One region of the Janthinobacterium sp. GW822-FHT07A03 genome, then DNA from elsewhere that is predicted to be linked to it. Evidence: riboswitches for the same ligand, from Rfam matches in the RefSeq annotation. Region 1 holds a riboswitch; the other holds the start of a gene.
What was found. Region 1 has a riboswitch for FMN ahead of AC1RJW_RS18925 (6,7-dimethyl-8-ribityllumazine synthase). Riboswitches for the same ligand answer to the same signal wherever they lie in the genome.
Positions count from the first base shown of each region.

Region 2: another riboswitch for FMN. It lies ahead of ribB (3,4-dihydroxy-2-butanone-4-phosphate synthase); the one in region 1 lies ahead of AC1RJW_RS18925 (6,7-dimethyl-8-ribityllumazine synthase).

Region 1 is NZ_JBXAKW010000006.1:301,591-316,572, forward strand. It holds gene AC1RJW_RS18870 (polysaccharide deacetylase family protein) at 1-1,552, opposite strand, end outside; gene AC1RJW_RS18875 (hypothetical protein) at 1,714-1,836, shown strand; gene AC1RJW_RS18880 (ABC transporter substrate-binding protein) at 1,859-2,917, opposite strand; gene AC1RJW_RS18885 (ABC transporter substrate-binding protein) at 2,966-4,039, opposite strand; gene AC1RJW_RS18890 (ABC transporter ATP-binding protein) at 4,073-4,954, opposite strand; gene AC1RJW_RS18895 (MFS transporter) at 4,951-6,216, opposite strand; gene AC1RJW_RS18900 (ABC transporter permease) at 6,209-6,973, opposite strand; gene AC1RJW_RS18905 (ABC transporter permease) at 6,970-7,812, opposite strand; gene AC1RJW_RS18910 (PhnD/SsuA/transferrin family substrate-binding protein) at 7,823-8,896, opposite strand; gene AC1RJW_RS18915 (class II aldolase/adducin family protein) at 9,045-9,803, opposite strand; gene AC1RJW_RS18920 (ABC transporter substrate-binding protein) at 10,032-11,084, shown strand; gene AC1RJW_RS18925 (6,7-dimethyl-8-ribityllumazine synthase) at 11,155-11,658, opposite strand; FMN riboswitch at 11,829-11,990, opposite strand; gene AC1RJW_RS18930 (TonB-dependent receptor) at 12,065-14,437, opposite strand; gene AC1RJW_RS18935 (LLM class flavin-dependent oxidoreductase) at 14,660-14,982, opposite strand, start outside.
Region 2 is NZ_JBXAKW010000001.1:758,786-773,767, forward strand. It holds gene AC1RJW_RS03515 (MlaE family ABC transporter permease) at 14-829, opposite strand; gene AC1RJW_RS03520 (LysR family transcriptional regulator) at 902-1,768, opposite strand; gene AC1RJW_RS03525 (MFS transporter) at 1,890-3,263, shown strand; gene ribB (3,4-dihydroxy-2-butanone-4-phosphate synthase) at 3,271-3,918, opposite strand; FMN riboswitch at 4,013-4,163, opposite strand; gene AC1RJW_RS03535 (M16 family metallopeptidase) at 4,349-7,192, shown strand; gene AC1RJW_RS03540 (hypothetical protein) at 7,288-7,485, shown strand; gene AC1RJW_RS03545 (methyl-accepting chemotaxis protein) at 7,607-9,166, shown strand; gene AC1RJW_RS03550 (ThiF family adenylyltransferase) at 9,255-10,124, shown strand; gene AC1RJW_RS03555 (nitroreductase family protein) at 10,125-11,234, shown strand; gene AC1RJW_RS03560 (EDSAP-1 family PEP-CTERM protein) at 11,250-12,242, opposite strand; gene AC1RJW_RS03565 (EDSAP-1 family PEP-CTERM protein) at 12,351-13,331, opposite strand; gene AC1RJW_RS03570 (glycosyltransferase) at 13,520-14,728, opposite strand; gene AC1RJW_RS03575 (hypothetical protein) at 14,894-14,982, shown strand, end outside.

The DNA of each region.
Region 1 (14,982 bases):
CGAATTTTTCGATCAGGGTTTCGCGGATGCCTTGCGCGTCGCGCACCGCATACTGCAGCTTCGGCCATTTCGCATAATCGTCGATGCCGATCACGACGGCCCAGGAATTGGCGTAGCCGGTGGTGACGGGCACTTTTTCGGGCGCGGGCGCCGTGCTTTTCGCCACCTGGAAGCTGGTGCCATCCCAGCCCGCGAATTGATAGCCTTCCGCGATCAGCTTGTCGAGCACGGCCGGCAAGGCTTTCACCGTGCGTTCATGGATGTCGTGGAACAGGACGATGCCGCGCCCCGCCTTGTCGACGGACGCCAGCACCCGGTTCGTGATCGAGCTGGGCACGGGATCGGCCCAGTCCAGCGAATCGATATTCCACATCACGGATTTCAAATGGGCATCGGCCAGCGCGGCCATGCCTTCGCTGTTGCGCGCGCCATACGGAAAGCGGAACAGCGCGGCCCGCTCGGGGCTGATGGCCTTCAATAAAGTGTCGGTGCCGAGGATTTCGCCTTTCAGCTTGTCGCCCGTCTGTTTCGACAGCTGTGCGTGGCTGAAACTATGGTTGCCCACGGCATAGCCTTCCTGCATCAGCTTGCGGCTCACTTCCGCGCCCGCGCCCAGCTTGGCGTGGCCTTCCGCGTCCAGGCTGCCCAGGTTGCGGCCCACGTTGAAGAACACGGCCGGCACACCATACTGTTTCAGAATGGCGCTGATTTCTTCCGTGTAGCGGCGGTGCGGGCCGTCGTCGAAGGTCAGCACGATGGTTTTCTTCGGCAAGCCGAGGCCGAAGATTTCCGCCTCATCCTTCTTGGGCACGGGCTTGGCTTCCGGCACGGAGCCGGCCGGCGGCACCGTGTACGGCACGACGATGCCATTTTCCTTCAGAATCTGCTCGCGGCTGTACAGTTTTTTCAGCTGCGCCACATAATCGTCCCACCGTTCGCGCCTGAGTTCGATGGCGCGCTGGCCCAGGTTGCCGAAGATTTGCCGGATTTCCTTCTCGTAATTGCGCTCGATCTCGCCCAGCGCGTCGAGGTCTTCGGAAATGCGCTTGTGCAGCTTGATCGCCGGCAGGGACGAATCCTTGGCCACGTCGGCCAGCATGCTTTGCAGCAGCTCGCGGAAAGCCAGGCGGTCCGCGTCGTACAGGCCCGGGTCGGATTCGATATACGTCAATAAACTGTCGAGCGCCTCGAAGCGGCCCGGGTTGGTGGACGCCGTCAATTGATCCAGCGCAAGATCGAGCTTGGCGATGCGTTCCTGGTTTTCATGGAACAGGGCCTGGCCCACTTTCCGGGCTTCGTCGCGCGCCCCTTCCGGCAAGCTTTGCTCGTCGGCCAGCAGCACGATGATCTTGCGGAAATTACCCAGCAAATCGCGGAACTGGCTGGCCACGGCGGCCGTATCGACGCCGGAATGCGGCGCGGCGGCCGGGGTGCCCGAGGCCGGGGCGCCCGGCGTGGCGGTGGCGGCCGGTCGGGTATAGCTATAAATGCCGGCCCCAGCGGCGAGAGCCACGACAACGGTGGCGGCGATCTTGATCGGCTTGGAAGTCACAGGCTTGTCATTCCCTTCACATACTATGCATACAATTCAGATGGCGCGGATGCGCAAGATGCATAATTGTAGAGCACGCTTGGCAAAATGCTCATCCCGCACGCTGAATTTGAGCAATAATACGGCCGCAAACTCACAATGAAGTGAAAACAGGAACGACGATGCACAAGAAACTTTGCGCCGCAGCACTGATGCTGGGCATGGCACTGATGTTGCTGCAACTGCGCGCGCATGCGGGCGATGGCGTACTCAAGCTGGTAGGACGCGTGTGCCTGCCGCACTGAGCCACGCGCCCCACTTCCAGCATCACACCTTGGCCGGTTCCCAGTAATTGGCCAGGCCCAGCTTTTTCAAGCCGGCCGCCACGAAACGCGGTTCCAGCAGCTCTTCCGCCGTCAACGGCTGGCGGATCAGCTTTTGTTCCTGCGCAAACGCCAGTACCCGGCGGTAATGGCGGTACACGGCGTCGTCGTACAGGGGCGACCAGCGCTCCTTCCACTGCAGGCCCGGATCGTCGTAGCTGCGCCGCACCACGCTGTCGGGCGTGCCGTTGCGCGTGCCATCCTTGATGATCGCTTCGCGGTTGCCATCGAGCGCCGCCCAATGCTGGGCCCGCAGCCAGGCCGTGGCCACCAGTTCCGCGATGGCGGGATGGGCTTGCGTAAAATCGCGCCGCGCCCACAGTTCCACCCGCATTTTTCTCTCTGGCAAGCCCTTGCTGGACCAGATGATGCGGCCGATGCCCTTGTCTTCCAGCGGATAGCCATTGATCATGAACAAGGCGTCGACGGCGCCCGTGGCCAGGGCGGCCGTGCCCGGCTTCAAATCCATATTAATCAGACGAAAATCCGTGGGCGACATGCGCTGGTCGGCGATCAGCTGGCGCAAGCCCAGTTCCCACGGCCGGCCCCGGTGCACGCTGATGCGCTTGCCTTTCAGGTCGGCCAGGGACGTGGCGCGCGAACCGGTGGGCACCAGCAGGAACTGGTCCGTGCCCCGCCCCGCCGGCACGATCACCTGCGTGCGCACGCCGCCCGCGTTGAGTATGACGGACGGCAAGTCGCCATACGCGGCCATGTCGATGCGCCCGCTGGCGAACGCCTCGTTCATGGTCGCGCCCGTGTCGCCCGTGACGGGCAGCCATTCCAGCCGCACGCCGCGCAGCTTGAGTTCGCGGGCCAGCCAGCCTTCCTGCTGCACGCGGTAGGCGATGCCGCCCAGTTCCGCCTTGCCGTTTTCCGCAAAGCCCGTCGAGGCGATGCGCAGGGCCGCCGGCGGCGCCCCCGCCGTTTTCGCCGCAGCCGAGGCCGCCTTTCCCGCCAGGGGCAGCAAGGCCAGCCCGCCCATCACCGTGCGTCGCCGCATCGCATTCTCCTCATCATCGAACATGGCCACCGTTGACGTGCTTCCCGCTCAGGCCGCGCGGCGCGTCTGCGCCAACGCCGCGTCGAAAGGACGGGGATCGATCCAGGCGCGCACGTCGACCTTGCTGGGCAGAAAGTTCCAGCGGAACAAAAAGTCGCTGAAATCCTGCAAGCCGGCGACCGACGTTTCCGCCAGGTCCGTGTCCAGGCGCAGGTGGGCATCCTTGCCGTAGGCCACTTGCACCCAGTGCTCGCTGGCGTTCGATTCGCGCGCCAGGAAGCGCCGCGTCTCGTCCGCGTGACCGCGCGCCCACGCTTCGGCCCGCAGCACCTGCTGCACCAGGGTCACGACGGAAGGGAAATGGTGGTCGAGCAAGTGCGCATCGACGCTCAGGGTGCGCGGCGTGCCGTTGTTGGCGCGGATCAACGGTTCCGGGTGGCTGCCCGTGTCGATCACCGTGTGCAAGCCGAACTGCTGGGCCAGCTGGGCGGCCGAAGCACCTTTCAGGAAGATGGCATCCACCTCGCGCCGCAGCAAGCCCAGCAGCTCAGGGCTTTGCCCGCCGCGCCGCGCGCCGCTGAACAGATTCGTTGCCGCGCCCCGCTCCGGCGCCGTTTCGCTCTGGCCCGCCTGGATCACATAATCGACCAGTTCCACGTCGGCAACCGTCAAGCCTTCCAGGCTGAGCGCGTTTTCCAGCCCGCGCAAGGCTTGCGCGCGCGCAAAGTCGATCTGCGCCCTGACCCACAGGGGCAAGCCGAAGCGCCGGCCCTTCAAGTCGCGCACCGTCTGAATGCCGCTGTCGGGCAGGGTCAATATCAGCTGCGTCTCGTCCGACCACGACAGGCCGATCACGCGCGTGTCGCGTCCCGCCGCGCGCGCCCACAGGGCGGGAATATTGCCGCCGTGGCGCACGGAATTTTGCAAGGTATGGTCGAAATGCGATTCGCGCACGGCTTCCTGCTCCGATTCGCGCAAGGAGCGCAAACTGGTGCCGTCGGCGCGCAAGGCTTCTTCCAGCCAGCCCTGCTGCAGGGCGATCCCCAAGCCCGTGGGGACGGGGCAGCGCGTGTACCACAGGGTGTCGAGTGCTTGGTTTGCTGCCTGACTTTCATTGCTCATGCTGTCTCTCCAGGTTGATCGAAATCAAAAAAACTACAGCGCCATCCTGCGCGCCCATTCATTGCCATCCCACAGGCTGCTGGGATCCACTTCCTGCGCCACGGGCGCGTGCGTGTCGTCGAGGTCGCTGAAATCCCCATGCAAGCCGTCGCGGATGGCAACGAAGCCCGGCGAACCGCGCTGGCGCGGGTGGGCCAGCGGCACGTCCTGCACCCGGCGCACCTTGCCGGGACGGGCATCGAGCACGACGATGCGGTCGGCCAGGTAGACGGCCTCATCGATGTCATGCGTGACCATCACCATGGTGATGCCCTCGTCCTGCCACAGGCGGCGCAATTCCTGCTGCAAACGCAAGCGGGTCAGCGCGTCGAGCGCACCGAGCGGCTCGTCCAGCAGCAGCACGTCGGGCCGCCCGACCAGGGCACGGGCAATCGCCGCCCGTTGCGACATGCCGCCCGATAACTGATGCGGATAGGCATCCGCATAGCCGTCGAGGCCCACGCGCGCGATTTCCGCCGCCACGCGCGCGTCGCGCTCGGCCTGCGGCACACGGGTATTGCTGAAGGCCACGGCCACGTTCTGCTGCACCGTCAGCCACGGAAACAGGCGGTGGTCCTGGAACACGAGGCCCCGGCGCAAGTCCGTGCCACGGATCGGCACGCCATCGTGCAGAAGCAAGCCCGTGTACTCCGTATCGAGACCCGCCAGCAGGCGCAGCAGGGTTGATTTTCCGCAACCGGACGCGCCCACGATGGCGACGAATTCGCCGGGGGCGATGGTCAGCGAAATATCGTCGAGCACAGGCAGCGGCGCACCTTTCAGCGCAAACGACTTGCTCACGTGCTGCACTTGCAAGCCGCCGTTCAGGTGCTGCCGCTGCGGCAGCAAGGTCGATGGAGAAACAAAATCATTCATGGCGCACTCTCTGCAGTGGGGGCGAGGGAAGGAATGGCGGCGGGCGGCGCCCGGCGCAGCCAGCAGCTGCCGTGGAAAACCAGCCAGGCGGCCAGCCAGGGAAACAGCCAGATCAGAAATACATTGCGCAAGCCCGTCACGTCGGCCAGATGGCCGGCCGCCAGCGCGCCAGCCGTGCCGCCCACCATGCCGAACAGGGTCAGATGGGCGGAAACGCGGGCCTTGTCGACGGGTGCGCGGGCGATATTGTCCGTATTGACGAGGTTATTCACGCCCAGTCCCAGCCCCAGCAGCACGGATGCGCCCAGGTAGGCGATGCTGTTCGGCCACAGTCCGAGGATCAGCAAGGCCGCCATGATGGCCAGGTGGGCGCCGCCATACAGTTGCTCGCGGTGCCGGCTGGCCAGCACGAAACGCCCCAGGAACAGCAGCACCAGCACGCAGCTGAGTCCCTGCACGGCCATCAGCCAGACGGAGTGGTGCGCAGGCCAGTGCAGCACGCGGATGGCCAGCAGGATGGAAAACACGCCCACGCTGGATGCCGTGAAGCTGGCAAGGATTTCGAACAGGTAAGTCACGCGCACGATAGGCAGGCGCAGCAGTTCGCGCAGGCTGGCCGCACCGGGCAGCGCCCCCTGTCCCGCCTGCTTGCGGGGTGCCGTATTGTCAGGCAACACTTGCCAGCCCAGCACCGCCAGGATGGCGAACATCATGGCCGAAATCAAAAAGCCCGCCTTCAAGCCCAGCTGCGCGATCAGGTAATTGCCGCAGAGGGGCCCCAGGAACTGCATGCCGAGGATTAATGTGCCCTTGTACCAGCCCGCCTTGCCCTGCCCCAGTTCCGGCAGGCGCACGAGAAACACCGTGCTCATGGCCACGATGCGCAGCGAGATGCACAGTCCCACGAGAAACATCAGCAGGGCCACCCATTGCCAGCCGGGCAGCCACGGCAGCACGCAAAAGGCCAGCGCCAGGCTCAGGCTCACGCCCGCGTACAGATGCTTCGGATTGCCGCGCGACAAGATATAGCCGGCAGGAATGGTGCCCAGCGCCATGGCCAGGGTTTCCGCGCTGCTGATCGCGGCCAGCTGGAAATTGCTCACGTGCAAATGCAAGCCCAGCAAGGTGGCCAGCACCTTGTTCATGCCGATGGTCACGCCCGACAGCAAGGTCAGGCCGATAAAGCGCAGCAGGAAGGCGCGCAGCTCCCCTTCGCGGGCACTGACGGCCGCGTCTGGCTGGAATGGCAGGGATTTACTCACTGCTGCGCCCCTTCACCAGCAAACGCGCCAGACGCGCAAACGCCACGTTCATCGCTTGCGCCAGCAAGGCGATCACGAGCACGGCCAGCAGGACGACGTCCATGCGGCCCGACACTTCGCCATTGAGCAGCAAGGAACCCATGCCGGGACCGGCCGCAAACAGCAGTTCGCCGCCCAGGCACGCGAGCCAGGCGAACGCCAGCGCATGCGTGACACCGGTGACGATGGCCGGCATGGCGCCTGGCAACAGAATCTGGCGCAAGGTCTGCCAGCGCGTCAGGGTCAGCACCTGCCCCACTTCGCGCAAGCGCCCCTCTACCTGGCGCATGCCCGCATACGTGTTGAGCACGGCAGGATAAAAGGCGGCGATGGCGATCACCAGCAACTTGGCGCCGTCGCCATTGCCCACCCACAAGCCCAGCAAGGGGATCAGCCCCAGCAGGGGTACCTGGCGGATGCTGTGGAACAGCGGGCCGATCAGGCGGTCCGCCAGCGGCGACTGCGCCATCAGCGCGCCCGTGACGATGCCGGCGCTGCCGCCCAGCAACAGTCCGGCCAGCGTGCGTCCCAGGCTGGCGCGCAGATGCACCCACAGTTCGCCCGTCACGACCAGGTCGCGCAGGCTGTGCGCCAGATCGCCCAGCGAGACGAAGATGTAGGCGGCGGCAGCGCCCTGGCCAGATGCCCATTGCCAGGCGCCCAGCAAGGCCAGGGGCAGCAGCGCGCCCTTGAAGATCACACTCAAACGTTGCTTCATGCGTTCTCTCCACTGCGCTTCCAGCGCATCAATCTTGCCTCCAGCGCATGGCAGGCCCGGTCCAGGCCAAAGCCGATCACGCCCGTCAGCACCACGCCCACCATCACCACGTCGAGGCGGAACATTTGCCGGCCCATTTCCATCATCTGGCCCAGGCCGCTGTCGGCAGCCAGCAATTCCGCCCCCACCAGCACCATCCACGAGCGCGACAGGGCGATGCGCATGCCCGTCAGCGCGGCCGGCACGATGGCGGGCAAGACGATCAGGCGGATGCGCTGCCAGCGCGAGAAGCAATACACTTGCGCTACCTCAAAGTAACGCTGCGACAGGTTGCGGATGGCGTCATGCACGGCCAGCGCCACGATGAAGAAGCTGGCCTTGGCCACGATAAACACCTTGAAACTCTCGCCTATGCCGAACAGCAAGATAAACAAAGGGATCAGGGCCACGGTCGGCAGCTGGCGCAGGATATTGAACGTGGGGTCGACATAGCTGCGCAAGCCAGGCGACAGGCCCAGCACGACGCCGAAGGCCAGGCCCGCGCTGGCGCCCAGGCCGAAACCGGCCAGCAGGCGGAACAGGCTGATGCCCAGGTGCTGGCCCAATTCTCCGCTGTCGGCCAGGTCCGCCGCCGTCAGCAATACTTGCCAGGGCGACATCAGGATGTGCGCGGGCATCCATTCGAAGGTGGTGGCGGCCGTCCACAGCAGCAGCAAGGCCAGCGGCGAAGTCCACACGGACCAGCGCGAGCGCACAAAGCGCTGCAGCCACGGGCCATGCGCGGCACGCGCCGGCGCGGGAGCGCGCGGCAAGGCGATGGCGTTGACGAGAGTATTCATGCGCGCTCCGTCATGGCGACCAGTAGGTTTGCAGCTTCAGCTGCGCCAGCGCCTGGTTGACGAACTGGGGCGCGAACAGGCTGTCGACTTGCAGAGGCCGCCCGATCAGCCCCGCGCTCTTCGCATACGCCGCCTCGCCCACGTAATGCTGGCGCAGGCTGGCCGTAAACAGGGGCGACCAGCGCGCCTGCCACGGCGTATGGTCGCCCGCCAGTTCGCGCCGCACCACGCTTTCCACCTGGCCCGCGGACGCCTCCGTGCGCACGTATTCGTCTTCGCCACCGGCGCCGGCGGCCCGGTGGTGCTCGCGCACATACGCCGTCACCACCAGCTGGGCCAGTTGCGGCCAGCGCTGCAGGAAGCCGCTGTCGGCCCACAGTTCGGCGCGCATCTTCCAGTCCTGCGGCGGCGCCTTGCTGGACCAGATGATCTTGCCCACCTTTTTATCTTCCAGCAAAAAGGCGTCGCTGAGGGTGAAGAAGGCGTCGGCGCCGCCCGTCGCCACGGCCGCCGCGCCCGCCTGCGGGTTCAGGTTGAGGATCTTGACGTCGCGCAAGGTCATGCCATTCGCTTCCAGCAGGCGCGCGAACGGGTATTCCCATGGCCGCCCCCGGTGCAGGGCGATCTTCTTGCCCTTCAAATCCTTGATGGACTTCGCCGTGGAGCCGTTCGGCACGACCAGGTAGGTGTTGCTGAAGCTGCCGCCAGGCAAAATCAGCCGCGTCTGCAGGCCCGAGGCATTGGCGATAATCGATGGCAGGTCGCCATACTGGGCCAGGTCGATCGAGTGGTTGGCAAACGCCTCGTTGACCTGCGTCGCCACGGAATTGGTGGTGACGGGCACCCATTCCAGCTTCACGCCCAGCTTGCCCAGTTCGGCCGCCAGCCAGCCTTGCGTGGCCACCTGGGCGGCCGAACCGGCAAACACGGTCTTGCCGGACGGTGCCGTGCGCGCCACGACGGCGATGCGCACGGCGGCCGGCAGCGGCTCGGCCGCCGCCGCGATGGCTGGCGCCAGCAGGCTGGCCGCCAGGGCGACGGCGACGACTTTGCGCCAGCGCAAACGTAAGAATTTCAATGACATCTGGGGCCTGTTCTTAATTAAATATTTTTTACACAACGACACCTGACAAAACCGTCGCGAGCGGCAGCGATTTGTGGCCGAGAAGCGCAGCTGTGCACAGGCACAGCGAGCATCACAGGCCGCAAGGCGCGACGCGCAGCAGGTTTGGTCAGGTGTTGACCAGGTCGGTGGCAGGCAGGAGCGACAAGGCGCGCGCCGTGTCGATCAGCTTGCTCATCTTCCATTGCTGCAGCAGTACGCCCGGGCCGAAGTCGCGCGAGCCGCCGATGGCTTCGGCCGCGATCTGGATTTTTGCGCCCTCTTCCAGCAGCAGGATGAATTCGGCCAGCTTCAGCAAGCCCTGCTTGCCCCACACGGTGGCCCCGCCATTCGCTTCCAGGATGGCCGTGGCATGCGTATTGCGGGCGATTTCGCCGAGGATGAAATCGACTTCCGGCTGGCGGCGGTCGATATAGATGGGGATTTCGCGCACCAGCTGGTAGCGCTGCACGGGCACGTAGCGGATCGGCAGGGTGCGGTGCGTCTGCGCCCACGCGCCCAGCGATGGCGAATGCACGTGCGAGATCGACGTGACCTCGGGCCGCTCGCGGAACAGCTTTAAATAGCGTGCGCCGCCGTTGTTGGCGTCGCCGAGCAGCACCGTGCCGTCCAGCGCCAGCACGGCCGCCTTCAGGGGCTGGCTGCGGCGGAACGGGCCGGGATCGTTGACCACCACCACCTTGTCGCCGCCGGGCGTGCGTTCGACAAAGCCCACCGTGCCGTTGGCCGTCAGACTGCCCGTCTCGCGCAAGCCGTCGAAGGCGGTCTGCGCATCGCGCCGCACCTGCTCCACGAAGGCCAGTTCGGCCGCCGTCAACTCCTGGGTTTGTACTTGCTCTGCTGCTTGTGCTTGTGCCACGTCCGTCATGTCATGCTCCATTCGGTAAAGAGGTTGAGACCGGGTTTCGTCTACCGTCTACTTTCGCAAGACGCGTGCCAGCGCCGGGGCCGCAGAAATGGTGGAAGGCTGCTGCCTGCGCAACAGCGGCTGCTGGCGCCGCAGCAGCGTTGTGCGCAGCGGCTGTCGGCAAGCCAGCAAGCGGCGCGGGCACGTTTCCTGCACGGTTACAGGCTCCACCCACCACGAAAGAATCCCATGACTACCGCAACCGCCCCCGCCGTCGATACCGTCTGGTTCACCCGCTGCCCCGTGCCCACGGCCACGGGCCTGGCCTACAAGCTTGGCTGGCTGGACGAGGAATTCGCCCGCGACGGCATCGCCTTGAAGACGCTGCAGGAAGTGGGCGGCGAGCTGGCGCGCCACCACTACGACCATGGCCTGTCCACGCTCGTGCGCGAAGGCGGCAACCTGCTGGCCCTGCCCGCGCGCGCACAAGGGGCGCCCACGCGCCTGATCGGCCTGACCTGGATCGATGAATGGCAAGCCATCCTCGTGCGCCCCGGTTCCGGCATCGCCACGCCCGCGCAGCTGCAGGGCAAGCGCCTGGCGCTGCCCGCCTTCCGCGCCGAAGACTTGCGCGAGAACCGGCGCGGGCGCAGCATCGCGCGCGGCATGAGCCTGGCCGGCTACAAGGGCGTGCTGGCGTCGGCCGGCCTCACGCTCGACGATGTGCAGCTGGTGGAAGTGGGGGGCGACGCCCAGGCATCGGCCAATCTGGGCGCGGGCCTGTGGCAAGGCATAGGCCCGCTCTTGCGCGGCGAAGTCGACGCCGTCTACGTGAAAGGCGCGGCGGCGGCCGAGGCGGCGCGTGCGGCGGGGCTGGAAGTGGGCATCGACATCGACGCCCTGCCCGACCGGCGCTTCCGCGTCAACAACGGCACGCCGCGCCCGATCACCGTGCATGCAACCATGCTGGAACAGCATTTCGAGCTGGTCGTGCGCTTTTTGACGCAGACCTTGCGCGCCGCGCACTGGGCGCGCAGCCACAAAGAAGATGTGCTGGCCATCCTGCAGGGCGAGACGCGGGCCGGCGCCGACGCCGTGGCCGAAGCCTACCGCGACGGTTTTCACCTGACGTTGGCGCCCGACCTGTCCGACGACAAGGTGGCGCTGTTCCGCCAGCAGAAGGATTTTCAATTGCAGCACGGTTTTCTCGACCGCGACGTCGATATCGACAGCTGGATCGACCGCCGGCCATTGGAAGAGGCGCAGCGCAGGCTCGACGCGCTGCTGCGGCAGGCGGCATAAGGAAATGGGGCCAGCACATGGCAACATGTGCTGGCCCCACGGGCACTATCGATTCACGGCAGGCCGGCTGCTAGGCTGCCAGCACCGCCTGCGGCGCGCTGGCCGGTTGCGCCAGCCGCTGCAGCGAATGGATGGTGGCGGCGCAGGCCGTCGCCAGTTCCACGCCCTTGACCTTGAAGTGCTGGAAGTAGAATTCCTGGTGCTCGTGGCCCGCATGGAAGTGGTGCGGGGTCAGCACGGCCGACAGCACGGGCACGCCCGTCGCCAGCTGTACCTGCATCATGCCGGAAATGACGGCATCGGCGACGAAATCATGGCGGTAGATGCCGCCGTCCACCACCAGGGCGGAAGCGGCAATCGCCGCGTACCGGCCGCTGTTGGCCAGCACTTGCGCATGCAGGGGGATTTCAAAGGCGCCGGCGACGTCGATGACGTCGATATCGCTCTCGGCGAAGCCCAGCGCGGCCATTTCCGCGATAAACGACAGCCTGCATTGCGCGACGATGTCGCGGTGCCAGCCCGCCTGGATGAAGGCGATGCGCTTGCCTGGTGCTGCGTGTGATGCTTGTGACATATAAAAGACTCCTGTTTTCAAGAATGATAAAAACAGGGCATCGGATCGAAGGGGATATGACGGGCGCATGAAAGCCACGCCCAACTGCGCATGCAGGCACGCGCGCAGACGCACCGACGGCCAGGCCGTCCATGCGCCGGGCGGATGCCGGCGTCGACACAATGATGCCATCCCGCTCTCTCTTTATCCGGACTATACCGTCGGCCCCGGAATCACACCAGGTCTGCTGACCTTGCCGTCATGGCCCGAAGACCGTGCCGGCAAGCGCTCGCGGGCTAGGCACGCATGCCATTACCGCCGGTGGGGAATCGCACCCCGCCCTGAGAACGTTGCATGGCCAGCGCAGCGGATGCGGCAGCCATGCCCGACGACTATAGCATATCGCCCCTGCCTCTGCCCTGCGCGGTCAGAACTGCAGCGTGTACGACGCGCCCACCGTGCGGCCCTGGCCGATGATCACCGTGTCGCCGTTGACGGCGCCGGGCACGAAGCTGGTCAAGGTGTGGTTGCGGTAGACCTTGTCGGCCAGGTTGTTCGCATACGCCGTGATGCGCTGCTTGCCGCCCGGGAGCACGTACGACAGGCGGGCGTTGGCCAGCGCGAAGCCGCCCTGGTTCAGCAGGTCGCGCGCGGCATTTTGCGGGTCGACATAGTAGTACTGCTTCGACGTGTAGCGCACGTCGCCGCTGAAGACCAGCTGCGCGCCGTTGCCCAGCGGGTAGCGGTAGTCGGCCGCCAGCAGGGCCGTCACATGGGGCGAGCGCACGAATTCGTTGCCGGAGCGGTCGCCGCCATTGTTCTGGATGGCGAAATCGTCGAATTCCGTGCGCAGCAGGCCCAGGTTGGCATTGACGTGCAGGTTGTCCGTCGGCTGCGCCTCGATCTCGAATTCCGCGCCGTTGACATGGGCCTTGCGCACGTTCTGCAGGTAATTGACGCTTTGCGTGGGGTCGCCGTTGTACACGCCCGTGATATTCACCTGCACGTTCTTGTAATCATAGTGGAAAACGTTGGCGTTGAAGTTCAGGCGCCCGTCCAGCCATTCCGACTTGATGCCCGCCTCGAACGAGTTCAGGGTTTCCGGCTTGACCGTGTTCAATGCCCGCACGTCCGTGGCGCTGGTGTTGTAGCCGCCCGACTTGATGCCGTGCGCGTATTTCAGGTAGCCGCGCAGGGTGCGGCTGAAGCGGTATTCGGGCGTCACGTCGTAGGTCAGCGCGTTCCAGGTGGTCGACGGGTTCGACGTGAAGTTATTGTTGGCCACGGAGGCGGCCGTGTAATTGCCGCCCTGGACCGTGTTCCACCAGTTGGCCGCGTCGCCGAACGTCACTGTGTTCGATGCGGCCTGCACGCGCCGCAAATCGAGGTCCTTGGTTTCCGTGGTCCAGCGCAGGCCGAAGGTGGACAGCAGCTGCTCGCTGAAGTTGACGGTCGTGCTGCCGAAGATGGCCGCGCTGCGCGCCTTGTGCTGGTAGATGGTGCGGTTGTAGCCGACGGGCTGCGTGCTGCCCGCCAGCGCCGGCACCGTGCCGTTGGGCAGGCGCGCGCCGGCCGAATCGGCATCGATCTTTTCATTGAAGTAGAACAGACCCGCCACCCAGCTCACGGCGCCGTTCTGCGGCGACGTCAATCGCAGCTCCTGCGACACTTGCCGGCTGCTGGCCTTGGAACGGCTGCGGCCCACTTCCAGCGGCGTGTTGTCGCTGTCGCCCGTCGCTTCGTTCCTGAAATTTTCATAGCCCGTGATGGAAGTGAGGGTCAGTTCGCCCAGCGCATATTCGAGGTTCAGCTGGGCGCCGCCCTGTTGCACGTCGCTGTCGGCCGGCGCATTCGTGCTGACATCGTCGGGATTGGTACTGGGGATGTAGCCGTTGCGGTAGACGCCATTCGCGCCGTAGCTGGCCACGGTGGTGGTGGCGCCCTTGGTCGTGTAGTCGCGGTAATGCAGGCTCAGGTTCGCCGTCAGGTCGCGCCCGATCAGTGCCTTGAGCTGGCCGCGGATGGCGCTGTCCTTGAGTTTTCCATCGCGTTCGCCCGTAAACTGGTTGCGGAAGCGGCCCTTGTCCTGCTGCTCCGTATGGAAGGACAGCCGCCCCGCCAGCACTTCGTCGACCAGCGCGCCGCCGATGGCGCCTTCGGCAACGGTGGTGTCGTAGCTGCCGTAGTCGAGCTTGGCGTAGCCGCTGGACTTGAACGAGGGTTTGCGCGAGATCACGTTGATGGCGCCGCCCGTCGTGTTCTTGCCCCACAGGGTGCCTTGCGGGCCGCGCAGCACCTCCACCCGGTCCAGGTCGAACAGGGGAAAGCCCGTGGCGCTGGAATTGCTGATGTAGACGTCGTCGAGGTAGAAGCCGACGGGATTCGGAAAGTCCACCTGCTGCTGGCCCGCGCCCACGCCGCGTATCCACCAGCGCGGACGGCCGTGCTGCTGCGTGCCGGCCGAGGCATTCGGCACGTAATTGAGGATTTCGCTGGCCGAGCGGCCGATGCCCGTGTCGAGCAGCTCCTTGCCGCCTAACACCGTGATCGCGCTGGGCACCTTCTGTGCCGATTCCTCGCGCTTTTGCGCCGTCACCGTCACCGATTGCAGCGAGGCGCCCTCGCCGGCGCCATTCGCGTCAGCCGCGGCAATGACATCGGCGCCAGGCGTTTCCGCATGGGCCAGACCTGGGGCGAGCATCAGGCCGCCGATGGCGAAGGCCGAGCGCAGCGCGCGGCGCACTGGCGTCAGGTGGAAAGGAAATGGGGAAGAGTCGGCAGGGGCAGTCGAACGGCGCATGGGTGATTATCCTTGAGTAAAGTCAAAACGCGAGATGGTGATGACCAGTATTGCAAGGGGCATGCCCGCTGCCGCAGCGCAGCAAAACAGAACTTAAGTGTTTGATTTCAAAGGAAGACTATCGTCATGATAGCGCTGTTGATTTGGCAGCAGCGCCGGTGCCGCGTGCTGCCTGCGCGACAGCAGGCGGTGGCGCTGCTGTCGCGGCAACAGGGGAAAGGATCAGGCGGCGCGCAGCAGTGCCGCCGTGTGGCCGCGCACGAGGGGCAGCACTTCCTCGCCCACGCGGTACGCTTCTTCCAGGTGCGGCGTGCTGGCCAGGATGAAGGCGTCGGCGCCCAGCTGCACCAGTTCATCGAGGCGTTCGGCCACCTGCTGGTAGCTGCCAACGATGCCCTGCGTCTGCCCGCCGCGCAGCAGATTGAAGCCGGACCAGATGTTCGGCGCCGTGATCAAGTCCTTGTAGCTGTTCAAGGTGGTCGGGCGGTTGCCCCGCTGGCGCGCCGCGCCCACGGAATCGCCGCCATCGGCGCCGAGGAACTGGC
Region 2 (14,982 bases), on a different contig from region 1:
GGCGGGCGGGGCATCAGTAGTAATTGCCCATCAGCGAAGCCACTTCGACCAGCAGGATGACGGAAAACAGGCGCAGCATTTCGGACAGGCCGTGTGCGGCCCACAGGCGGTTGCGCCGGCCGTGCGGCTCTTCCGGGTAGTACGAGGAGGCCAGCGGAATCAGGGCCACGGCAAAGCTGAAGAAGATGACCTTGAGCATCAGGATCAGCGCCACGGCCGGATTGAAGATTTGCCCCACCACGCGCGTGTAGCCTTGCAGCGCCCACGGCGTGAAACCGTAGATGGTGAGGTAGGCGAGGATCAGCGAGGTGACGCAGCTGACGATGGCCAGCATCCACACGGCGAAGATGCCGGACATAACGCGTGGAAAGTATTCGCGGCGCAGCAGGTCGACGCCCTGGCGCTGCATGGTGTCGAGCATGCCGGACGAACGCATTTGCGCAAACGCAATGCCGTCGGGCAGGGTCAGGCGCAGGGCCACGAACAGGGCGGCCGTCAGCGGGATCAGTTCCAGCACCAGCACGCGCACCACCATTTCCAGCGCATAGCGCGACAGGCCGTAGCTTTGCGCGCTGACGACGACGATGCGTATCAGCACCAGGCTGACCAGTGCGCAGGCGACGCTGAACCACACGAGGTTGGGCGCCGTGTTCGTCACCAGCCGGTGCGCGAGGATGGGGCGGTTGTCGCGGTTGTAGCTCGACGGCGACAGGGCCAGCGAAAACACGAGGATGGCGAAATGCAGCATGCGCCACCAGCTGACCAGCCAGGCCATGGTGGCCCGGTGCAGGCGGCGCAGGCTGATGATGAGGGAGACGGATAGGGTCATCATGGCATCTTAACATTGCATGCGTTCGATACAAGCGATTGTGCAGCAGTGCGGCCGTGGCTGGCAGCCTTGCTATTGACCGGCCACGCTGGCAATGATGGCGTCGGCCGCCGCGCGCACGCGGGCCGAGCGGTTCAGGTCCGCGTGCATGACCAGCCATACGTCGTAGCTTTCCGCCCGCTCGGGCCAGATGCGCACGAGCTGCGGGTCGATGTCGCCCAGGTGGGTGGCCAGCTCGGCAACGCCCAGCCCGGCGCGCGTGGCTTCCTGCAGCATGGCCGCCGAATTGACTTCCATGGCGACCCGGGCGTTGGCGACGGGTTCGCCGGCGATTTTCTCTCCATGACGGGGCGTCACGGACTGGTGGTAGATGACGATGTCGTGGCCGGCCAGCGCCGTGCCGCGCACGGGTTCGCCCCGTTCCGCCAGATAGGTTTTCGACGCATACAGGCCCAGGCTGCGCTTGACCAGGTGGCGCGAAATGAGGTCCGGGTCGGTGGGGCGCACGCCGCGTACGGCCAGGTCCGCTTCGCGCCGCGTCAGGCTGGCCAGCGCGGGCGCCACGTTGAGCACGATGCGGATGTCCGGGTGGGCCGCGTGCAGCCGCTGCATGGCGCGGATGACGAAATGGCTGGCCATGGTGTCCGTGGTGGCCACCCGCACCAGGCCGCTTAAACGGGTGTCGACGCCCTGCATCTCGCGCTGCAGCTTGTCGGCCGCCCGCTCCATCGCTTCGGCGGCCGTCAGCGCCAGCTCGCCGGCCGGCGTGGGCACGTAGCCCGACGGCGTGCGCAGGAACAGGGTGGCGCCCAGCGAGCTTTCCAGCGCGGCCAGGCGGCGCCCGCACGTGGCCTGGTCGATGCACAGCAGGGCGGCCGCGCCGCGCAGGGTGCCAGCCCGGCCGATGGCCAGAAAGATGCGCGCGTTATCCCAATCCAAGCTGCTTCTCCTATTGCATATGGCGATGCATTTTTGCATCAAGGTGCCGAGTTTATGCCTGTTTACTGCATCGTGCAACGCTCGCATAATGGCGGCCCCGCTGTCCCTGCAAGGAAATATCATGATTGCCCCCACACCGCGCCGCGCCAGCGGCTTGATCCTGCTGACCCTGGCCTTCGGCTTCGTCATGGCGATGCTCGACGTCACGGCCGTCAACGTGGCGCTGTCCGATATTGCGCTGGACTTGCATATTCCGCTGACGGGCCTGGTCTGGGTGGTCGATGGCTACACCTTGACGTTCGCCGCGCTGCTGCTGGCCGGCGGCGCGCTGGCCGACCGTTACGGGCCGAAAGCCGTGTACCAGGGCGGTCTCGGCGTCTTCATCCTCGGCTCGGTATTGTGCGGCGCCGCGCCCGACGGGCATTTCCTCACGGCGGCGCGCCTGCTGCAGGGCGCGGGCGCGGCCCTGTTCATGCCCAGTTCGCTCAGCCTGCTGACGCACAGCTTCGAAGACGAGCGCGAACGCACGCGCATGCTGGGCGCCTGGTCGGCGCTGGTGGGCGTGGCCGGCGCTTCCGGCCCCCTGATCGGCGGCATCCTCGTGCACCAGTTCGGCTGGCGCAGCGTCTTCTGGGTCAACGTGCCGCTGGGCGTGCTGGCCATCGTCATGGCGCAGCTGCTGCTGGTGGCGCCGGCGCGCCAGCCGCGCGATCTGTCGCTGTTCAGCCATGCGCTGGGCGTGGCGGCGCTGGCGGGCCTGAGTTTCGTGCTGATCGAAGGGCCCGTGCTGGGCTGGCTGTCGCCCGGCGTGCTGGCGGCGGGCGCATTGACGCTGCTGTCGGCCTGGCAACTGCTGCGGCGCGAGCGCAGCGGCAGTCATCCGCTGTTGCCGCGTGAACTGTTTCACAGCAGCAGTTTCGGCGCGGCCAATGGCGTGGGTTTTTTGATCAATTTCTGCGTGTTCGGCCAGCTGTTTTTATTGAGCCTGTTTTTGCAGCAATCGGGCGGCGCCGATGCCCTGCAGTCGGGCTTGCGCCTGCTGCCCATGATGGCGGCCTATACGGTGGGCAATTTCATGGCGGGCGGTATCGCGGCGCGTCATGGCACGCGCTTGCCCATGCTGGCCGGCTTGCTGGTGGGCGCCGGGATGGCCTTGCTGCTGATGGGCTTGCGTCCGGGCACGCCGTATGGCTGGCTGGCGCTGGGCACGGCCGTCATGAACGTGGCCATCGGCATCGCCATTCCCGCCATGACGGCCACCGTGATGCGGGTGGCCGGCAAACAGCATGCGAACAGCGCGGCGGCCGCCCTGAATGCGAACCGCCAGATCGGCGCGCTGGTGGGCGTGGCGCTGATCGGCAGCATCCTGCATATGTTGCCCGACTGGTCGCTGCGCTTGCCGCTGGCCTACGCGACGATTGCCGCCGCGTATGGCCTGGCGGCGGGCCTCGTGTACCGGCACGTGCATGTGCCGAAGGCCGTGGCCGCCGTCTGAAGCAGGCTTATTGTCCGCGCGTGCTGCGCCATTCCACCAGTTCTTCGATGGTGAGGATCGGCATGCCGTGCAGTTCGGCGAAGCGCTCGATATCGTCGCCGCGCATCATGGTGCCGTCCGGATTCATCAGCTCGCACAGCACGGCGGCCGGATTCAGGCCTGCCATGCGCGACAGGTCCACGGAGCCTTCCGTGTGGCCACGGCGCTCGAGCACGCCGCCGGGCGCGGCGCGCAGGGGGAAGACGTGGCCGGGGCGCACCAGGTCGGCCGGCTTGGCATTCGGCGCGATGGCGGCGCGGATGGTGGTGACGCGGTCGGCGGCCGACACGCCCGTCGTGACGCCGTCGCGCGCCTCGATGGAGACGGTAAACGGCGTGCCGTAGCGGCTGCCGTTATCGGACGACATGGGCGGCAATTCCAGCTTGCTGACGACGTCCGTGGGCAGGCACAGGCAGACGATGCCGCTGCATTCGCGGATCAGCAAAGCCATGGTTTCGTGCGTGAGTTTCTCGGCCGACAGGATCAGGTCGGCTTCGTTTTCACGGTCGAAATCGTCGAGCAGGATGACGGGAATGCCGGCGCGCATGGCGGCCAGGGCGGACTGGATGCGACCTTCCAGGTCGTTGGAAAGCAGGGTATAGCTGTTGACTAACATGGTGAAACGCTCCTCGCATAGGCGAAAAACGCTGCAGGGCAAGCGAATAGACGCAACTGGCCGCATCGCCGTGGCGATGGGACATCACACTACTGCACATCTTCTTTCATCCGGACTATACCGTCGGCTCTGGAGTCACACCAGATCTGCTGACCTCGCCAGGCGGTGCCCGGAAAGCGCTCGCGGGCTTGACCGTTGCCGGTCTTACCGCCGGTGGGGAATCGCACCCCGCCCCGAAGACGTATTGTTGTGCCGGTCCACATGACCGGCGGCAATACTTTAGCACAGATGAAAAAAACGGGCAGGGCACCGTTGAGTTTGTTATTCGGCAAAGTTGCTTGGGAAAAGCGGTTTTTCCTAAGCTGTTTTTAATGGCGGAAACAGGATTTCAGTGTAAGGTACGCTTACTGAATCTTACCGTTGAGAATACATGAAGCTGAGTAAATTACGCCTGATCTCGGGCGCCGTCTTGCTGGCGTGCGCCTGCATGGCCCAGGCGGAAATCCGTTTGACCGATCCCCTGCCGCTGGCACCAGAAGTTACCGTCGGCAAATTGTCGAACGGCTTGACCTACTACATCAAGAAAAATGCCCGTCCCGCGCAGAAAGTGGAATTGCGGCTGGTGGTCAAAGCCGGTTCCATCCTGGAAGATGACGACCAGCAAGGCCTGGCGCATTTCACGGAACACATGGCCTTCAATGGCTCCACGCATTTCAAGCGCAATGAGCTCATTTCCTATTTGCAATCGATCGGCGTGAAGTTCGGCGCCGACCTGAACGCCTACACGAGTTTCGATGAAACCGTGTACGTGCTGCCGATTCCGACGAACAAGAAGGAAAACCTGGAAAAGGGTTTCCTCGTGCTGGAAGACTGGGCGCATGGCTTGAAATTCAATCCGGCCGACATCAACAGCGAGCGCGGCATCGTGCTGGAAGAGGCGCGCCTGGGCAAGGGCGCCAGCGACCGCATGAACAAGGTGCTGTATCCGAAGCTGCTGAACGGTTCGCGCTATGCGGAACGCATGCCGATCGGCAAGGAGTCCGTGTTAAAGACGTTCAAGCCGGAAGCCATCAAGCGTTTCTACAAGGATTGGTACCGGCCCGACCTGATGGCCGTGATGGTGGTGGGCGACGTGGAGCCGAGCCAGGCTGAAAAGCTGATCCGGCAGCATTTCGGCAAGCTGAAAAATCCCGCGAAACCGCGTCCGCGCCTGTATGTGGAAGTGCCGCAGCGCTCGCAGACGGAAGCGCTGGTGATCACGGACAAGGAAGCGCCGGACGATACCGTCTTCATCCGCTACCCGATCCGCGCCGCGCAGGAGCCCGTCACCATCGCGGACTACCGCCGCCAGATGATCGAAAACCTGTACGGGCAAATGCTCAGCGCGCGCATGCAGGAATTGACGCAGCAGGCCAATCCGCCGTTCATCCAGGGCGGCAGCAGCGTGGGCAAGCTGGTGCGCGGCTATGAATCGTTCAGCGCGTATGCCTTGCTGGGCAAGGGCGGCGTGCAGCCGGCCGTCGATGCGCTGGTGCTGGAAGATGAACGGGCGCGCCGCTTCGGTTTCAGCCAGGATGAGCTGGACCGCGCGCGCAAGGACATGCTGCGCAATTACGAGCGCGCGTATAGCGAGCGCGACAAGTCCGATTCGGCCGGTTTCGTGGCCGAGTATTCGCGCAACTTCCTGGAACAGGAAGCCGTCCCCGGCATCGCCAATGAATTGCTGTACGCGCAGGAACTCTTGCCGCAGGTAACTTTGCAGGAAATCAACGAGACGGTGGCCAAGGTGATTCCCGACCAGCAAAAGAAGCTGGTGGTCTTCATGGGCGCCGAGCCGAAAGCCGGCGATGCGGCCTCGACTGTACCGACGCAGCAGCAATTGCTCGACGCCGTGGCGCAAGCGGAGCGGCAAACCGTCGAGCCGCGCACGGAAAAAGTGCTTGCCAGCAAGCTGATGGACGGTCCGCCGGCCGGCGGCAGCATCGTCTCGGAAAAGTTAAACAGCGCCATCGGCGTGACGGAATTGACCCTGGGCAATGGCGTGCGCGTGCTGCTCAAACCGACGGACTTCAAGAACGACCAGGTGCTGATGGGCTCGACCCGCTTCGGCGGCCAGTCGCTGTTCGGCGACGCCGACATCTACAACGCCCGCTATGCCAGCGCCGTGGTCGGCAGCATGGGCCTGAAAGACCTGGCGCCGCTGGACCTGCAAAAAGTGCTCGCAGGAAAAACGGTCAACGTGGGCGCTTCGCTGGGCGAATTGAGCGAAGGCTTTGGCGGCTCGGCCAGCAGCGCCGACGTGGAAGCCATGCTGCAACTGGTATATCTGTATTTCCATGACGTGCGCAAGGACGCGGGCCTGTACCAGTCCTTCATCGGCAAGCAGCAGGACCTGGCGAAAAACAGCATGGCACAGCCGGAAGCCGTGTTTTACGATGCCATCCAGCACGCCATGTATGGCGACAACCCGCGTGTCGATGGCGTGCCGCGCGCGGCCGACTTCGACAAGGTGGGCCTGGACCGCTCATTGGACATCTTCCGCCAGCGTTTTTCCAGCGCGCGCGACATGACCTTCATCTTTGCGGGCAGCTTCGAGCTCGACAAGATCAAGCCGCTGATCGCCAGCTACCTGGGCACCTTGCCCGTGGCCGACGTGGCGCACGCCTACCGCGACGTGGGCATGCGCCCGGTGACCGGGGTCGTCAAGAAGGATATCTACATGGGCAGCGAGCCGAAGAGTACGATTTCCATCACCTTCAATGGCGACGCGGCGTATTCGGACGAGCAAAAGCTGACCCTGCAGGCGCTGGGCGAGGTGCTGAACCTGAAAGTCATCGAAGTGCTGCGTGAAAAGATGAGCATGATCTATGGCGGCGGTTTCGACACCTCGATGGGCCAGCATCCGTACGGCCATTATTCCGTGGCGCTGAACTTGCCGACGGGACCCGAAAACGTGGACAAGGTGATCGCCGCGGCCTTTGCCGAAATCAACAAGATGAAGGCGGACGGGCCGTCCGTGGCCGACCTGGAAAAGGTCAAGCTGAACTGGATCACGCGCCAGCAGAAATCCTTGCGCGAAAACAACTACTGGATGAACCAGCTGATGGGTTCGGTGACGCAGGGGCGCGACCCCGCGCACATCCTGAACTACGAGCAGCGCGTGCGCGCCATCACGCCGCAAGCCGTCAAACTGGCCGCGCAGCGCTACCTGGACATGCACAATTATGTGCAGGTAGTGCTTTACCCGGAACGTAAAAACGTTGCATCTAAGTAATCTTCATGCTGGAGTTGCCGGGGCGCTAGCGTGCCGAAGCTGTTAAACTGCTGCTAATTGATGTGATACTGCAATTTAACAAGCAAGGAAATACGATGGCGAAGAAAGAAGAACTCGATCCGGAAACCCTGGAGTTGATCAACTGGTGCATCGAGGTCGAAGGCTTCCTCGTGGCCGGCGGCGCCACCGTGGCGCAGGCGCAGGACCATATCGAAGAGCAGGTCGAGTGGTTTACCGACCAGTTCTACGACGGCTTGACGCCGGAAGAGGCAGCCAAGGAAGCCTTGGCCTGATCCTCCAGCAAGACTCACAGCGGGCGGTGCCTGCCGGGCACAGCCCGGTAGCGCCGCCCGTTTTGCTTTTCTGAAAAGATTTCCAGCGGGCAATTAAATATCCTATTCACTCCAGGCACCCATGACTCTCCGTTCGCGCATTCTCCTCCTGTGTTTCAGCACCTTGCTGGGCATCGTCCTCATCGCTTCCTTTTCCCTGTATTCCCTGCGCCAGACCATGATGGCCGAGCGCGTCGAGCAATTGACGGTGCTGGTCGAGCTGGCCAACGCGTCGGTGGAAAAGGCGTATGCGCTGGAACAGTCGGGCAAGCTCACGCGTGAGCAGGCCCAGCAACAGGCCAAGCTGGCCATCGGCAGCTTCGTCAAGGACGAAATGTATTATTTTGTGCGCGATTTCAGCACGGACTTGCTGTACGTGCATCCGAATGCGTCGCGCATCGGCACGCCGCAAAAGAACATGAAGCAGTCGGGCGACCGCTACCGCGCCGCGCTGGCCAACAGCCGCATCGGCCTGGTGCAGGCGGACGGCACGCGTCCGGGCGTGCCCGATCCCGTGGCGAAGATGTATGCCGTGGTGAAATTCGCGCCGTGGGACTGGCTGATCGGCACGGGCACGTATATCGATGACATCAACCACAAGTTCTGGGCCCAGGCGGGCGTGCTGCTGGCCATCGGCGGCGCGCTGATGCTGGTGGTGGGCGCCTTGGCGGCCCTGATGCTGCGCCGCATCCTGGCCCAGCTCGGCGGCGAACCCGACTATGCAGCCGCCATCGTGGCACAGATCGCCCAGGGCGACCTGACCACGCAGATCGACACGCGTCCCGGCGATACATCGAGCCTGTTGATGGCGATCAAGGCCATGCGCGACAACCTGGCGCACCTGGTGAGCCAGGTGCGCAGCGATGCGGAATCGATTTCCACGGCATCGGGCGAGATTGCTTCCGGCAACCACGACCTGTCGGCGCGTACGGAACAGCAGGCGGGTTCCTTGGAAGAAACGGCATCGACCATGGAAGAGATGACCTCGACCGTGCGCCAGAATGCGGACAATGCGCGCCAGGCCAACCAGCTGGCCATTTCCGCCTCGCAAGTGGCGAGCCAGGCGGGCGGCGTGGTGAGCCAGGTGGTCGACACCATGGGCGCCATCAATGCCTCGTCGAAGAAGATCGGCGACATCATCGCCGTCATCGACGGCATCGCCTTCCAGACGAATATCCTGGCCCTGAATGCGGCCGTGGAAGCGGCGCGCGCGGGCGAGCAGGGCCGTGGCTTCGCCGTCGTCGCCAGCGAGGTGCGCAACCTGGCGCAGCGCTCAGCCAGTGCCGCCAAGGAGATCAAGCAATTGATCGACAGTTCCGCCGAACAAGTGGGCGCCGGTGAAAAACTGGTGGCGCTGGCGGGCGAAACGATGGAAAAAGTCGTTTCCAGCGTGCAGCACGTGACCGATATCGTGGCCGAGATTTCCTCCGCCAGCGCCGAGCAGAGCGCCGGCATCGAGCAGATCAACCAGGCCATCGTCGAGATGGATAACATGACGCAGCAAAACTCGGCCCTGGTCGAGCAGGCATCGGCGGCGGCGCAAGCGATGAACGAGCAGGCGGCGGGGTTGGCGCAGATCGTCAGCGTGTTCAAGGTGGGCGCCGTGGCGCCGGCCGCGGCGCAGCGGCGCCTGGCGCGCTAGCCGTTTTTTTTCTGTTACGGGGGGAACTTACCCCCGGCTCACCTGTCCAAACTTTTTCGTCCGCAATGGATGCACAGAAGAGGTGAGCATGACAGAAGGTTTTTCCTATCACGCGGCATTTGCCCGCAACCTGGGCTGGGTCACGCAGGCGGAGCAGGAGAGCTTGCGCGGCAAGCGCGTGGCCATCGCGGGCATGGGCGGCGTGGGCGGCGTGCACTTGCTGACCCTGGCGCGGCTGGGCATCGGCGCCTTCCACATCGCCGATTTCGACACCTTCGATATCGCCAACTTCAACCGCCAGGCCGGCGCCATGGTTTCCACTCTGGGGCAGCCCAAGGTGGCCGTATTGGCGCAGATGGCGACGGACATCAATCCCGAGCTTGAGATTAAACAATTTCCCGACGGCATACATGACAGCAACCTGGCCGAGTTCTTTGCCGGTGTCGACCTGTACGTGGATGGCCTCGATTTCTTCGCCTTTCCCGCGCGCCAGGCCACCTTCGCCACGTGCGCGCGCCTGGGCATTCCCGCCATCACGGCCGCGCCGCTGGGCATGGGCACGGCCGTGCTCAGCTTCATGCCGGGCGGCATGACGTTCGAAGAATATTTTGGCTGGGGCGACTTGCCCGAGGAAGAAAAGGCCCTGCGCTTTCTCGTCGGCCTGGCGCCGGCCGGCCTGCACGGCCCGTATCTGGTCGACCCGTCCGCCATCAACCTGAAGGAGCGGCGCGGACCGTCGACCATCATGGGCTGCCAGCTGTGCGCGGGCGCGGCCGCCACGGAAGCCTTGAAAATCCTGTTAAAACGGGGCAAGGTGATGGCGGCGCCGCACGGCGTGCATTTCGACGCCTACCGCAACAAGCTCGTGCATACCTGGCGTCCCGGCGGCAACCGTCATCCGCTGCAACGGCTGGCGATGGCCATCATCAAGCGGCGCCGCGCCGCACAGGGGGCATAAATGGCGCAAGCACCGCAGATCGCGCAGGTCGATTCTGTGCTGGAAAACATCCTCGAGCAGGCGCGCTGGGCGCCCAGCGGCGACAACACGCAGCCGTGGCGCTTTGAAGTCGTGGAGCCGCGGCACGTCGTCGTGCATGGCTTCGATACGCGCAGCCACTGCGTGTATGACCTCGACGGCCATCCCAGCCAGCTGTCGCTGGGCGCCTTGCTCGAAAGCATGGCCCTGGCGGCCAGCTGTCACGGCTTGCGCATGCAAGCGCGCCGGCGCACGGCCATGCCCGACACCCTGCCCACCTTCGATGTGCTGCTGGTCGACAGCCCCGGCATGCTGCCCGATCCGCTGGCGGCCTTCCTGCCGCGCCGCAGCGTGCAGCGGCGCCGGCTCAGCACGCGCCGCCTGCGCGCCAGCGAAAAGGCGGCGCTGGCGGCCAGCTTGCCGCCGGGCTACGGCGTGCAGTGGTTCGAAGGCGGGCGCGCGCGCCTGGCCTGTGCGCGTTTGATGTTCGACAATGCGAAGCTGCGCCTGACCATGCCCGAAGCGCACAAGGTGCACCGCGACGTGATCGAATGGGGCGCGCGCTTCAGTGCCGACCGCATCCCGGAGCAGGCGCTCGGTGTCGACCCGATGACGGCGCGGCTGATGCGCTGGGTCATGCACAGCTGGCGCCGCGTGGATTTTTTCAATACCTGGCTGGGCGGCACCATTGCCCCGCGGCTGCAGATGGATTTGCTGCCAGGACTGTATTGCGCCGCGCATTTCGTGCTGCTGGCCGATGCGCCGCCGCGCCATATCGACGATTACGTGGCGGCCGGCCGCGCCATGCAGCGCTTCTGGCTGACGGCCACGCAGCTGGGCCTGCAATTGCAGCCGGAACTGACGCCGCTGATCTTTGCCCGCTACGTGCGAGAACGGCGCACCTTTTCGCGCACCGATGGCATGCAGGACATGGCGCAGGAACTGGCCGTGCAATGCCAGGCCGTGCTGGGGGCGGAGGCGGTCGAGCGGGCCGTGTTCCTCGGACGCATCGGCGCCGGGCCGGCGGCCAGTGCGCGCTCGCTGCGCCGTCCGCTGCAAGACTTGCTGGTGGCGCCCACGGCTGGGCCGTGAGACGCTCCCTGCGCGTCAGCGGCGCCGCCGTGGCGCCAGGCTGGCCAGCGCTGCCAGGCCAGCGGCCAGCAGCGGCAAGGTGCCCGGTAGCGGCATCGGCGTGACCGTCGGCACATACGCCAGTTCGGAACTGTTCAGCATGTTCAATACCAGGGTATAGCTGCCTGCCACCAGGTTGTCCGTGACGGCGCCATACTGCCCGCCGCACGTCGTGCCGATGCCCGTGCCCGTGGGCGCGCCGCAGTTGCTGGGATCGTAGGTGAACACGCTGCCGCTGGTCAGCGGCGTTTGCGCGTAGCCCGTATTGAGGCTGGCGGCGTCGGCCAGTTCGGTGCCGCCCAGGATGCCGGAGCCCAGGTTGCCGTCGGGTGCCCAGTTGAAGACGATCTGGCCATGTTCATCGACGATGGTAAATGTCAGCGCCATATTCGTGGTGGCCGCCGAGCCCGTGCCGGCCAGGGCATCGAGGTACAGCTGCATGTAGGGCAGGGCCTGGAAGTCGAACGCCAGGGTGGCGCCCGGTTGGCCGACGACGAAATTGACGGCCATGGCGGTGCTGGAACCGTTGCGTCCCGAGGCATCGGCGCTGCCGCCGCCCGCGAGGAAGGTTTCCGCCGCATTCACCGTGTGCGTACTGGTCGAGCCCGGTGGAAAGGGCGGGATTTGCGAGGTGACGATCTGCGCCTCGCCGCGCGCATACGAGGCATTGCCCATGCCTTGCTGCGTAAAATCATTTTGCCCCTTGGTGACGGCGCCGCGTGTCGCTTGCGGCGCATCGATCTCGTTGCTGCCGCCGTGGATGACGCTGCTGCCGTTGAGCGTGGCGGTGGTGCGCGACAGGTCGATGTTGCTGATCAAGGCGGTGGAGCCGGTGGGATTGCTGATGACCAGGCCGAAGACGCTGGTGTACGAATAGCCATAGGCGGCGGCGCCGGCAGTGCCGCTGCCTGCCAGCAACAGCAAGGCCAGCAGGACCGTTGGCAACCGGGTGCAAGAAAATGTAGTCATGAAAATCCTCATCTCCTGGTCGGCCGCGTTGTAAGGAAAACCGACAGGCTTGCCACATAAAAAAGGCGAGGAGACTCCCTCGCCTGTGAATCCCCCCTGTTGCCCGGCTCAGGCGGCAATCTTGCGGCGGCGGGCATAGCCCAGGCCAGCCAGGCCCAGACCCAGCAATGCCAGAGTGCCAGGTTCCGGCACCGCCTGTTTCACCAGGTCCACGCTTTCCACCGCATTCAAGGTCAAGGTGTAGTTGCCGGCCGTTAAAGCATTGCTGACGGAGCTGAAGTTGCTGCCGCAGCCCGTGCCCACGCCCGTGCCCGTGGGCGTGCCGCAGCCGGAAGGGTCGTAGGTGAACAGGTTGCCGCGCGTCAGGAAATTGGTTGCCAGGCTGGTGTTCAGGTTGGCGCCATCGGTGTTTTCCGTGCCGCCGAAGATGCCCGAGCCGACCACGCCATCGGGCGTCCAGTTGAAGACGGTCGCGCCATTGGCATCGGTGATGGTGAAGGTGACTACCAGGTTGGCCGTCGCCGTGGACAGCACGCCCACCGTGCTTTGCAGGAAGACTTGCATGAAGGGCGATGCCAGGAAGTCAAAGCTCAGCGTTGCCGTGGGGGAGCCGACGACGAAATCGACGGAAAAGCCCGTCGTCGAGCCGTTGCGCCCGGACGCGTCGGCCGTGCCGGCAGGCCCGTCCAGGTGGGCTTCGGCCACGTTGACGGCCTGGGTGGAGGTGGAGCCGGGCGGGAACGAGGGGAATTGCGTGCTGACGATCTGCGCATCGCCGCGCGAATAATTGCCCGATGGACCTTGCTGCGTGAAGTCGTTCTCGCCCTTGGTCACGGCGCCGACGTTGGCGCGCGGCGCGTCGAGCGAGCCAGCGCCGCCGTTGATGACGCTCACGCCGTTCAGGGTGGCCGTGCTGCGCGAAATCGTGGTGCTGTTGGCCACCGTGATCTGGCCCGTCGGCACGGCGATCACCAGGCCGAAGATGTTGTTGTAGGAGTAGCCGTAGGCGCCCGCTTGTGCGCTGCCGGCCGCGCACAGCATGGCCAGTGTTGCTACCGCCGGGAGCAGTTTCAGTTTAGAAAGTTTCATGTCATTCACCTCGTGGTTGATTGAGTCTGGAAGTCTTGCCTGAGTCCTGTCGGCAGGTGCTCATGGCCAGTACCTAGCGACTTCCATGCCAACGCATGAGGTTCTTTTGAAATCAATGACTTGGCGTGCTTTTGTTGACGTGCTGCAGGTGTTGTCGGACGCGTTGTAAGAAAAACCGACGCTGCAGGTCAAGGCTGCTCGTCTTGCGGCAGGGGGCCCAGCAAGGCGTGCAGATGGGGCAGCAGGCGTTGCGCTGGCACATACTCGCGCATGGCCGTGGCCAGCTGGCGCGCCGCCAGCCTGGCCCGGCCATCGTCGAGCATGCGCGTGGCGGCATGGCGCAGGGCGGTTTCCTGGAAACGGTCGGCGCGCAGCAGCAGGCCGGCGCCGGCGCCCGCGATGCCGTGCATGTTGAGGAATTGATCGAGGTTGCCGGCGATGCCGATGACGGGCACGCCTGCCGTCAGCGCCTGCTGGCTGGTGGGGCTGCCGCCGTTGCAGATCACCAGGCTGGCGCGGCGGGCGGCCGCGTCGCCCGGCAGAAAGGGCGCGACATAGGCATTCGGCGGCACGGCATCGACGCGGATGGTGCCAGCCGTGGCCGCCAGCACGGTGACGGGCAGGGGCGCCAGCGCGCGCAGCACGCGCGGCAGCAGCTGGCCCTGGCCCGAGCTGCCCAGGGTGACATAGATGATCGGGCGTCCGCTGCTCAGTTCCGGGCGCTGCCACCAGTCCGGCAAGTCGAGCGGCGGCGCCCAGATGACGGGACCCAGGTAGTCGTGCGTGGGCGGCATGCCGTGCGGCGGAAACAGTTGCGGAATATCCGCGTACAAGGTGCGGTCGGCATCCGTGTAGATGCGCCGCAGGTCGCCGCCCAGTGAGGGCAAGCCATGGCGGCGGCGCACGCGGTTCAGGGGCACGGCGTGCGAGGCGAAGGCCAGCGGGCGGATCAGGCGGAACAGGGGATCGGCCAGCCAGATGGGCAGCATGCCGGTCAGGGGCAGGCTGGGCACCGTGTAGTGCTGGCGCACCCACGGACTCCAGTAGGCGTTGCTGATGGTGATGTAGGGAATGCGCTGCAGGCGCGCGCTGACGGACAGCGACAGGCGGAAGTCGCCGATCACCAGATCGGGCTGGACGGCATTGAGCAGGCGCAAGTCGTCTTCCACGTACGCGTGCAGCGTGCTTTCCGTGTAGACGGGCTTGCCGTGGGCCAGCGCTTGCAGGAATTGCCGCGACGAAATACTGTCGATGCGCCAGCGCCGGAACGGGGCTTGCTTGAAACAAAAGTCATACCCATCGGCGCAGGCAAAGTGCACCTCGTACTCTTCCTCGGCCAGGCCCTGGGCCAGGCTCAGGGGGCGGCCAACATGGGCCAGGGTCACTGCCTCGGCCATGAATAAGATTTTCTTGCGCGCCATCGTGTGGGGATCGCTTGCACTGGTACCGTGGGGGATGCTCTCCAATTGGAGCGGCGCCACGCCGTTTAGTTCCCTCGGCATGCCACAGGCGGGCGCCGGGCATTTGCGGCATCGGCTACAGTGGGGCAAAAGGAGGCCACCATGCAGCCACAATTCCGTCTTGCCCCGCTGCGTGCGCACAGCACGCCCGAACCCGATATGCCGCCACCGCCGGAAGGCGATCCCCTCGC